One region of the Exiguobacterium sp. s80 genome, then DNA from elsewhere that is predicted to be linked to it. Evidence: predicted binding sites of a transcription regulator. Region 1 holds the regulator's gene; the other holds the start of a gene.
The links. The regulator Rex, encoded in region 1, represses fermentation and respiration genes when NADH is low (regulators of the CRP and FNR family bind a similar motif). The targets are predictions, from matches to a motif close to TTGTGAAATATTTCACAA.
Positions count from the first base shown of each region.

Region 2: the regulator Rex is predicted to act here: its motif matches at 2,583-2,600, upstream of KNP94_RS01150 (L-lactate dehydrogenase).

Region 1 is NZ_JACSMP010000009.1:117,699-122,960, forward strand. It holds gene KNP94_RS13895 (hypothetical protein) at 1-324, opposite strand, end outside; gene KNP94_RS13900 (hypothetical protein) at 329-808, opposite strand; gene KNP94_RS13905 (hypothetical protein) at 910-1,068, opposite strand; tRNA gene KNP94_RS13910 (tRNA-Ala) at 1,240-1,312, opposite strand; gene tatC (twin-arginine translocase subunit TatC) at 1,420-2,199, opposite strand; gene KNP94_RS13920 (twin-arginine translocase TatA/TatE family subunit) at 2,207-2,413, opposite strand; gene KNP94_RS13925 (redox-sensing transcriptional repressor Rex) at 2,413-3,072, opposite strand; gene KNP94_RS13930 (ABC-F family ATP-binding cassette domain-containing protein) at 3,241-5,142, shown strand; gene KNP94_RS13935 (hypothetical protein) at 5,142-5,262, shown strand, end outside.
Region 2 is NZ_JACSMP010000001.1:223,200-228,461, forward strand. It holds gene KNP94_RS01130 (glycoside hydrolase family 57 protein) at 1-837, shown strand, start outside; gene rpmG (50S ribosomal protein L33) at 942-1,091, shown strand; gene KNP94_RS01140 (5-formyltetrahydrofolate cyclo-ligase) at 1,150-1,698, shown strand; gene KNP94_RS01145 (DUF92 domain-containing protein) at 1,689-2,471, shown strand; gene KNP94_RS01150 (L-lactate dehydrogenase) at 2,635-3,588, shown strand; gene KNP94_RS01155 (GNAT family N-acetyltransferase) at 3,788-4,297, shown strand; gene KNP94_RS01160 (M42 family metallopeptidase) at 4,501-5,262, shown strand, end outside.

The DNA.
Region 1 (5,262 bases):
AAAAACAGTCCCCACATAAAGTGGAAGGATCGGGATGAACGAACCGATCATCGACACACGTGCCACTTTCAAGACCGTCTTTTTATAGACGTCCTTCGCGAGGCGTTGCTTTAAAACCTGTAGGCGAATGACTTCTCTCACTGCAGCACCTAACGCCAGTAAAGAGAGTGCGAACGTTGTAAATAAACCCGTTTGTCGCAAGCTCGGGATGAACCAAAACAGGACTCCAATCAAAAGTAAGGGAATTAACACCCCCATCTGGACTTTCTTAATCGGCGCTGCCAACAGCTGGAGCCGTGTATGTTTTTCAATCAATGTACTCACCCTGTCACTCCTCCACTTCTTTAACATTCGCATGAATTTCTTTATCACTGACGAAGTCGGGATCGCCTGACCGGGCAATCTTTTTAAACAACCAGTCCGTAACGTAATAGACCGGTGCGAGGATGATCAGCATCCAAAGGGCAATTTTCCAGATCGACATCTCTTTCGTCTCAAGTATCACGGTGTACAGCGAACCGTACAAGACGAATTGAATCCCGAGCCACAGCAACGATTGGTTCGTCACTTGGTCGCTTGAGAGATAGCGCGCCAGGATTTTTCGTTTTTCGAGTCGAAACGGGAGATCAAACACGAGAAAGACAAGCGGTAACAGACTCAAGTACATGGTCGTGCTGAAGATTTCCGTAAACGTTCCTGCTGTCGCCATCAAGGCAGCGATGACCCAACTTTTATTCTGCAATTGATTTTTTTCGATATAAGCAACCGTCAACGCCTGTAATCGTTCCTCGCGGAGCGTTTGTTCCATCCTGAAATGCCCTCCCTCGTTTCAACTGTCTATACTGTCATATACTTACAGTTTACCAGTTATGTTTCAAAAAAAAAGAAACTTCCTTAAAAAAGGAGTTTCTAGGCTGAAACTTGAATGATGAGATAGATGACGCTATACGCAACAATTGCTAACGGAATCAGCGCGACACCAATCAACCAACCGTTCTTATCACGGATTCCGAGATACAGAACAAGACAGCCGACGATGAAGGCAATTAACGTCGTAAATGGATTCATAATGCTTCCCCCTCTTGATTACCTATTAAGAAATTTCCCATTCCCTCAAAAGGATAAACACAGAAAACGACTTCAATCGGTTCATCAACATCATCCAGGCTGTAAGCTTCTGTTTTGCCGCCACCACTATAACAAAAAACACCACTCGGCAAATGCCAAGTGATGTACATATGGAGACTATCGGGCTCGAACCGACGACCTTTTGGCTGCCAGCCAAACGCTCTCCCAGCTGAGCTAAGCCCCCTCATATTCTTGTAATCAGTATAAACCATATCGATTCACTTTTTCAATATAAAAAGAGCGCTTCCAAACAAAAATCTCTCCGTCGCCGAAACGACCGAGAGGAGACTGTTACTTATTCAACTCACGCATCAAATCCGCTTGTCTCTTAAGCTCCGCCTGTTGCTCAAGAATCAGTACTTTTTTGTACGTCCGGGCTGAAATCATGATGCTGATTTCATAGAGGACGAACAACGGTACCGAAATCATCAGATGTGACGTCACATCCGGTGGAGAGATTAAAGCCGCGATGACAAACAGCGCAAAGTACGCATATTTCCGATTTTTCCGCATGAACAATGGCGTCACGAGTCCAAGACGGGTCAAGAACATCGTCACGACCGGCAGTTGGAACAAGACACCGAACGGAATCGTCAGCCGGATTAAGAAACTGAAATAGTTTTCGACCCCGATGACTTGCTCGATGCCGAGCTCTTGCCCAAGTTCCGTCGATACTTTGAGTAGAAACGGAAGTAACCAAAAATAAGAGAACGCGATTCCGGACAAAAATAAGAAAAACGTGACCGGAATATACGTCAAGGTCGCTTTTTGTTCCTGTTCGAATAAACCGGGTCGGATGAACGCCCATAGCTGGTACATCCAAAATGGTGAAGCCAGGACGACCGCGATGATGAACGCTAAATTCAAGTACAACATCAGGGGATCGGCCACATTAAAGGCATTCAATCCGATGCCGAGCTCTTTCAGGTCCGACTGCAGAAAACGCACGAGCGGTCGGACGAGCGGAAAGGCCGCGGCGAACAAGACGACGACGATGATGAGTGACCAGACGATCCGCTTGCGCAACTCGTCTAGATGCGATGTCACACTCTGTTCTTGATCAATCGCCATAATTTAATCACTTCTCTTTCGATTCATCCTTGTTGTCTTTATCATCGTCCATGATGCCGTGTGTCGCACTCTTGAACTCTTTTAACGTCTGACCGGCAGCACGACCGAGCTCCGGTAATTTTTTCGGTCCGAAGATGATCAACGCGACGGCACCGATTAAAGCGATGCTCCCTGGTCCGATGAACGCGATGGTTGATGGAATAAGGTTTTCCATTATGATTTCACTCCTTCAGCTGATTGCGAATAATGCTTCATGAAATAAACTAGTGACTGCAACTCGATCGACAAATCGATGTGATGGACCCGAACATGGGCCGGTACGTTCAACCGCGCCGGTGTAAAGTTCAGGATTCCGGTCACACCATACTCAACTAACTCATCCGCTACTGACTGTGCGAACTGGGATGGGACCGTCAAGATGGCGACATCAACCTTGTTCGCTTCGATTTGCTCTTTCATGTCAGAGACATGATAGATAGGAACGTCTTGCGTCGTTGTTCCGACCTTGTTTTCGTCCGCATCAAACGCAACGACTATCCGAGTACTATTATTCTTTAAAAAGTTATAATTTGCAAACGCCGTTCCGAGATGTCCGACCCCGACAAGTGCCACATTCGTGACTTCATCCTGATTCAGTGTCTTTCGGAAAAACGTCAATAGATGTTGTACGTTGTAACCGTATCCTTTTTTCCCTAACGCCCCAAAGTAGGAAAAATCGCGGCGGATCGTCGCTGAATCGACTTTGACCGCTTCACTGAGCTCTGCTGAAGAGACGCGCAGCTTGCCTGAGTTATAAAGACTCTGAATGAAACGATAATATAACGGCAGTCGTTTCGCCGTCGCTTGTGGTATTTTTGTGTCTGGCCCATTCATACTGCAGTTCCCCCTTCGGCCACGTTCTGACGTGGCACCCAAATCAATGCAAAGAATTCTATTCTCTTTGATTGTAAACCACTTCACATAGACTAACAAATAATATATTCCACGGGACTCCTGCGTTTTTTTCATGATAGACTAAAGGGTGGAAGGATGGATGTTTTTATGATTCTCTTACAAGTGAACCAACTATCAAAATCATTCGGTGTTGAGCCGATTTTAGACAATATTAAACTCGAAGTGCAGGAGCGGGACCGGATTGCGCTCGTCGGACGAAATGGTGCCGGAAAATCAACACTTTTAAAAATCATCGCCGGAGAGCTCAGTCATGACTCTGGTGAGATCATGAAGAGTAAGGAAGTGAAAATCGGTTACCTCGCCCAGGACAGTGGTCTTGAGTCGAATGAAACGATTTGGAATGAAATGTTGACCGTGTTCGAGCATCTGCAAGAGCAGGAACGTTCGCTCCGTCGGATGGAGATTGAGATGGGAATGGACCATATCTTGAATGATGCTGTTGCTTACGACCGTCTGTTGAAAACATACGATCAGGCCCAACATGACTTCTCGGACGCCGGCGGTTACCAGTTCGAAGCCAACATCCGCTCCGTCCTGCACGGGATGCGTTTTTATCCGGACGATTATTCACGCCGGATCCAGACGCTATCCGGTGGACAACGGACGCGACTCGCACTGGCGAAGATGTTGCTCCAGGCACCTGAGCTGTTGATTCTTGACGAGCCGACGAACCACCTCGACATCGATACACTCTCTTGGCTCGAAAGTTACCTGGCTGGTTACCGTGGAGCGGTCTTGATCGTCTCCCATGACCGTTACTTCCTCGACCAGGTCGTCAACGTCGTCTATGAACTGTCACGGAACGTCTGCCGGAAGTTTACCGGCAACTACACGAAGTACTTGGAACAAAAGGCAGCACTGTATGAACAAGAGATGAAGCAGTTCGAACAGCAACAGGAAGACATCGCGAAGATGCAAGACTTCATCCAGCGTAACATCGCACGGGCGACGACGACGAAACGCGCACAAAGCGTCCGCAAACGTCTTGAAAAAGTCGACCGGATTGATCGTCCGGATGGGGATGAACGCAGCACCGTCCTGTCGTTCCCGATTGAAAAACAAAGTGGGAACGATGTGTTACAAGTCACGCAACTCGCGGTCGGCTATGAAGAAGCCGTCTCAAAAGGCATCACGTTCCGCTTACAACGCGGCGAATCCCTCGCGCTCGTTGGTCCGAACGGAATCGGAAAATCGACGTTACTGAAAGTTCTTGTCAACCGGATTAAACCGTTATTCGGTGAACATCGTTTCGGGACCGGCGTTTCCGTCGGCTACTACGATCAGGAGCAGGCCGAGCTCAACGACCGCAACCGGGTCATCGATGAAATTTGGAACGAGTGGCCGTTGATGCGGGAACAACAAGTCCGGTCCGTCCTCGGTCAATTCCTGTTCAGTGGTGATGATGTCTTCAAGCTCGTTCATGAATTATCCGGCGGCGAGCGCGGACGCCTCGCCCTCGCGAAGTTAAAATTACGCAAAACGAACGTCCTCATTCTCGATGAGCCGACCAATCACCTCGATCTTGATTCGAAGATGGTGCTTGAGAACGCACTTGTCGACTATGAAGGCACGCTCCTGTTCGTCTCCCACGACCGTTACTTCATCGACCGGGTTGCGACACGCGTCATCGAGATGAATCCGGACGGTGTGACGGATTATCTCGGCGACTACTCTTACTATATGGAGAAGAAGGCCGAGAAAGAAGAAATCGCCCGCCTCGAAGCAGAGGAAGAAAAAGCAATCAAAGTCGCTGCTTCGAAAAGCATCGACAAAGATGCGCAAAAAGAAGAACGAAAAAAGAAACAACAGCTCGAACAACTCGAACAAGACATCGAACGGCTGGAAACTCGATCAACTGAAATCGAACAACTGCTTTGCGAACCGGAAGTCTTCAACGATATTCCGAAGGCGACGGCGCTATCGGCAGAACGGGATCAGATTGATACGGACCTCCTCGAACTGATGGAACGATGGGAGAGTTTCCACTAATGCGCTCGAAAAGTTATGTCATCAACCTCGTTCAAGGGTTATTGTCCGGGGTGCTCTATTTCGTTCCGATGTATGCCGACTACGTGTCGGCCTTCATCCGGCCGGATGCCTTTAATGCCG
Region 2 (5,262 bases), on a different contig from region 1:
TACTTGCTCGCGGTTTCGAGCGACTGGCCGTTCATTCTCGATGGACAGACGACGGCACAATATGCGGCAAATCGATTCCGTGAACATATTAAGCGATTTGAAGAAACGGAGCGGTTACTTGACGCTGGAGAATTAACGACCGACTGGCTTGAAACGCGTTATGCCGAATATCCCTTCTTAGCGGATACAGACATCGAACCAGACGTCTATTTGACGACGCATGATTACTATGTTGCGGTGCAACGTGAAACGTCATGGAACGATGCCGCGATTTTACTCGTCGCAAAAGATTACCAAGATTCGAACCGACCAATTGCTGAGTTTGCGAAGCGATTGGCAGGAGCGGGAGAAAATGTCTATGTCATCACAGAAAATGAGACGGCTTATCGATTTGAAGATGGCGTTCATATTTACGGCGTCCGCATGACGGGCCTACCGCTCGTTCAGACTTACAATCAGTTGGCCGGATTAAATCTTGCCGTGTTGCGTCAAGCGCAAGCCCTGCATAAAATCGTAGAATTCCGCCTTGTCCATAACTTTACGATGGAGACGGCGTCGGCTGCTCAATCGTTTGCTGAGATCAATCAGTTGCCGCTTGTCAGCAATGTGTACAATCTTGAGAGTGAACGTTCTCCAGCGAGTAGCGGTGGTTTAGTTGTTGCGATTAAACGATTAGAGGGCGAAGCACTTCGTCATTCACAATTGATTTATTTAGAACGTGAAGAAGCGCGACAAGGAATCGAAAATGATTATCATGTTGCTCAAAAACCGCTTGAATTCCAAGTGAACCTTGAAAAACCATACGAACAATTGGCGATTCAGAAAAAGAACGGATGAACAGTTGCAATTCCGTTCCTTTCTTGGTACGATACTTGAGTATGCTTAACCTTATGTAAAGCAAAAACACTTGATACATTGAGAGCTAGATAGGAGGGAATCCCATGCGCGTTAAAATTACTTTGGCTTGCACTGAAACTGGTGACCGTACTTATATCACTAAAAAGAACAAGCGTAACAACCCAGAGCGTCTTGAGTTGAAGAAATACAACCCACGTCTCCGTAAGCACACACTTCACCGTGAAGTAAAATAATTGAGATGGAAGCCGTCACCTTGTGTGATGGCTTTTTTTGTGAATGGGGGAATACTATATGAATAAAAAAGCAGCGCGACGGGTAATCGGTGAGCGACTGAACGAGTTGGAAAACCGGCAGGAGCGGGAACGACGAATTGCAGAGCAGTTATTTGTATTGCCAGAATGGATGAGTGCGACATCAATTGCGGTGACCCTCTCGTTTCGAAACGAATGTTCAACGGATCGAGTCATTCAACAAGCATGGGCGGATGGAAAACGTGTCGTCATTCCGAAGGTCATCGGTCAAGAAATGAGATTTTTTGAACATTCGCCAAGCAGTCGACTGATTGAGAATTCGATGGGGATTTTTGAACCGGATGCAACTGCTTTTGAAATTGCATTGCCGACGATTGATCTTTGTATCGTACCGGGTCGTGCCTATATGCGTAATGGCTATCGCTTAGGATGGGGTGGTGGGTTTTATGATCGTGCGTTGATTGATTTTTCAGGTCCGACGCTTTCGATTGCATTTGCCGTTCAAGTCGTGGAACGATTCGAAGTAGAATCATTTGATCGCCCGGTTGATACAATTGTCACTGAAGATGAGGTCATTCAATGTCATTAACTGTTCTTCTATTCATCTGCTTAGCTCTCGGATATGCTGGCTATCAATTTGGATTATTAACGAAAAGCGGTGCATTGTTGACGATACTTGTCGGCAGCACGGTCGTCTATGCGCTCGATTATGAAGGATTAGTCCTGTTACTGTTATTCTTCGGTAGCTCTAGCCTGTTATCAAAACTCGGTAAGGCACGCAAGCAGTCCGTCGATCAAATCGTCGAGAAGGATGGTGCACGAGATGGTTGGCAAGTACTTGCCAACGGTGGAACCGCTATGCTTGCTTCGATAGGCGTTGTACTGACAAATGAATTTGATTTTTTATTAGTTTTCTTGATTGTCATTGCTGCTTCGAATGCAGATACATGGGCATCCGAGATTGGTCCGCTTTCTAAAAAAGAACCGATTTCAATCCGGACGTTTAAACCGGTCTTACGAGGAACGAGCGGCGGGGTATCTTTACTCGGGACACTCGCGACAATCATCGGTGCATTATTTATCGCGACAGCGGGTGACATTCTATTCGATTTGTCCGTAAAGCAATGGTTGATCGTCGCGGCCGGAGGTGTCCTTGGCAGTATTCTCGATACGGTGTTAGGCGCTACCGTTCAACGAAAGTATCGTTGTCAGATTTGTGGCAAAGAAACCGAGAAAAAAATCCATCATGGTACTACGACACAATATGTCCGAGGGTGGAAGTGGCTAGGGAATGACGCCGTTAATTATTTGTCCAGTACGCTAGCGGGGCTGATTGGTTTCATGTTGTATCGATTGTGGTAATGGAACGTGAAGTACCTGACTTCCTTATGTTAGGATATTGTTGACACAAATTAGACAAAATGTGACCGTTTACACAGTCTTTAATAGTTTGTGAAAGATGTTACAATCTAATTGTGAGATAGTTAACAAACTTTTAATTTGTTTGGAAGGGTGGACATATCGGATGGAATTACATGCTAAAGTTACACGCGTTGCGTTAATTGGTGCGGGGGCAGTAGGATCAAGTTTTGCGTATCAAATGACGACAGCTGGACTTTGTGAAGAACTTGTCATCATTGATGTGAATAAAGCAAAAGCTGAAGGGGAAGCGATGGATTTAAATCACGGGACGCCATTCAGTTCTTCGCCGATGCGAATATGGGCAGGGGATTACGGGGATTGTAAAGATGCCGAAGTCATCGTGATCACGGCCGGTGCACCACAAAAACCGGGTGAGACACGACTTGACCTCGTTGCGAAAAATGCTTTAATCATGAAAGAAATGATGCGCCAAATCATGGAATCAGGATTTGACGGCATCATCGTCGTCGCATCAAATCCCGTTGACATCATGGCACATTTAGCATGGAAATATTCTGGTTTACCAAAGTCACGCGTCTTCGGATCAGGAACGGTACTCGATACGGCACGCTTGCGCCAAATGTTAGGAGAATACTTTAATATCGATTCACGAAACGCCCACGCCTATATTTTAGGTGAGCATGGCGACACGGAATTCGCTGCCTGGAGCAACTCAAGAATCTATGGAAAAACGATTGATGAACTGCTTGCAGAAGACGATCGTTATTCTCAAAAAGATTTAGATCAAATCTATATCAATGTACGCGATGCAGCCTATCATATCATTGAACGAAAAGGTGCAACATACTATGCGATTGGACTTGGTCTCGTTCGGATCGTCCGTGCGATTCTCGGGAACGAGAACTGTTTGTTGACTGTAGGAGCGCACGTTGACGGACAGTACGGGATTTCTGGTATTCATATCGGTGTACCTGCCGTGATTAACCGACAAGGTGTGCGCGAAGTCATCGAGGTGTCGCTGACGGATGAGGAATTAAAAAAATTCCATCATTCGGCGGAAGTTTTACGTCAAACGATGGAACCTGTCTTACGTTAAATCGGAAGCGTCAATCGTACCCACTGAACTCGGGCAAACGGAGTTTCAGTGGGTACGATTTTTTGATTAGAAAAAAGGACGCGATAAAAAATCTGAAAACTAGGTTTTATTTTACTAGAAAAAGGTTATGTTAGGGATAGAAGAGTTTTTCATGTCTTAAGAAACATTAGAAAACTCACAAAGGGGAGAAACGATAGTCATGTATACATTTCGAACGTTAACAAAGGAAGATGCAGAACAGTATTGGCGCTTACGCCTCGAAGGTCTAAAAAATCATCCGGATGCATTTGGTCATTCTTTTGACGATGAGCAACAAACGCCACTCGAAGAAGTTCAAGAGGGGCTCGAAGGAGATCCGGAGTCTGATGAAGTTTGGATCGGGATATTCGATGAAGATACATTGTTTGGATTTGGTCAGGTCAAACCGTACGAACTGTCACGGGAATCACATAAGGCGATGATTTCTGGTGTCTATATCTCACCGGATTATCGTGGGGGCACGGGTCGCGCCCTGATGGAGGCCTTGATTGAAGAGGCGAAACAAATTCCGGAAGTCGAACAAGTCATTCTAGCCGTCTTGTCAGGAAATGAAGCTGCTCAAAAACTCTATGAATCACTTGGCTTCGAAGTATATGCAGAAGACCCTGATTCGGTCAAACTAGAGGATGGGACGTATCGAGATGACATTTGGATGAAAAAATACGTCTAAATGAAAGAGTTAAGAAGTCATTTAAAGGATGAAAGTCGTAGCGCAACTGATGCTATGGCTTTTTTCCATAGCAGACGGTCGCTTTTTTTGAGTGTGCATTCTTTTTCGACTGGAGAGAGATATTTGGTATCATAAGAAGGAAACGATTTCATTAAAATAAGCCGTCCTTTCTTAAAAAGGACGTCAAACGAGGAGCGAACAAGATGAAAGCTGTGATTGAGACGATTCGTGAATTAGTAGAAATCCCAAGTCCGACTGGATTTACCGCGCATGCTCTTACATATGTAGAAAATCGATTTAAAGCAGAAGGAATTACGTATAAAAAGTTAGAAAAGGGAGCATTGCTCGCTACGTTGCCCGGACAGTCTTCACGGATTCGTTTGTTGACAGCACACGTCGATACGCTCGGGGCGATGGTCAAAGAGATTTTGCCAACAGGGCGACTGACGTTATCTCAACTTGGCGGTTATGCGTGGACGGCAATCGAAGGTGAAAATTGTCTCGTCCATAAAATGGACGGACAGACGATCTCAGGAACGATTTTGTTCCATCACTCAAGCGTCCATACGTCACGCGTGACGAACACGGAAGAGCGAAATGCGACGAATATCGAAGTGAGACTCGATATCCGGTCAACGACGGCAGAGGAAACACGGGTAGCAGGGATTGAAGTCGGTGACATCGTGACGTTCGATCCGCGATTTATTCATACCGAAACAGGTTTCGTCAAATCACGTCATCTGGACGATAAAGCATCCGTCGCCCTGTTGCTCGAACTGATCAAGGAGTGGAAAAACGAGACATTACCGCATACGACGCAAATTCTGATTTCGAATTATGAAGAAGTCGGATTTGGTGGGAATGCCGGTTTTTCTGAAGACGTCGCAGAATACATCGCTGTCGATATGGGCGCATTAGGAGAAGGACAACACTCGGATGAATATACGGTATCAATCTGTGCGAAA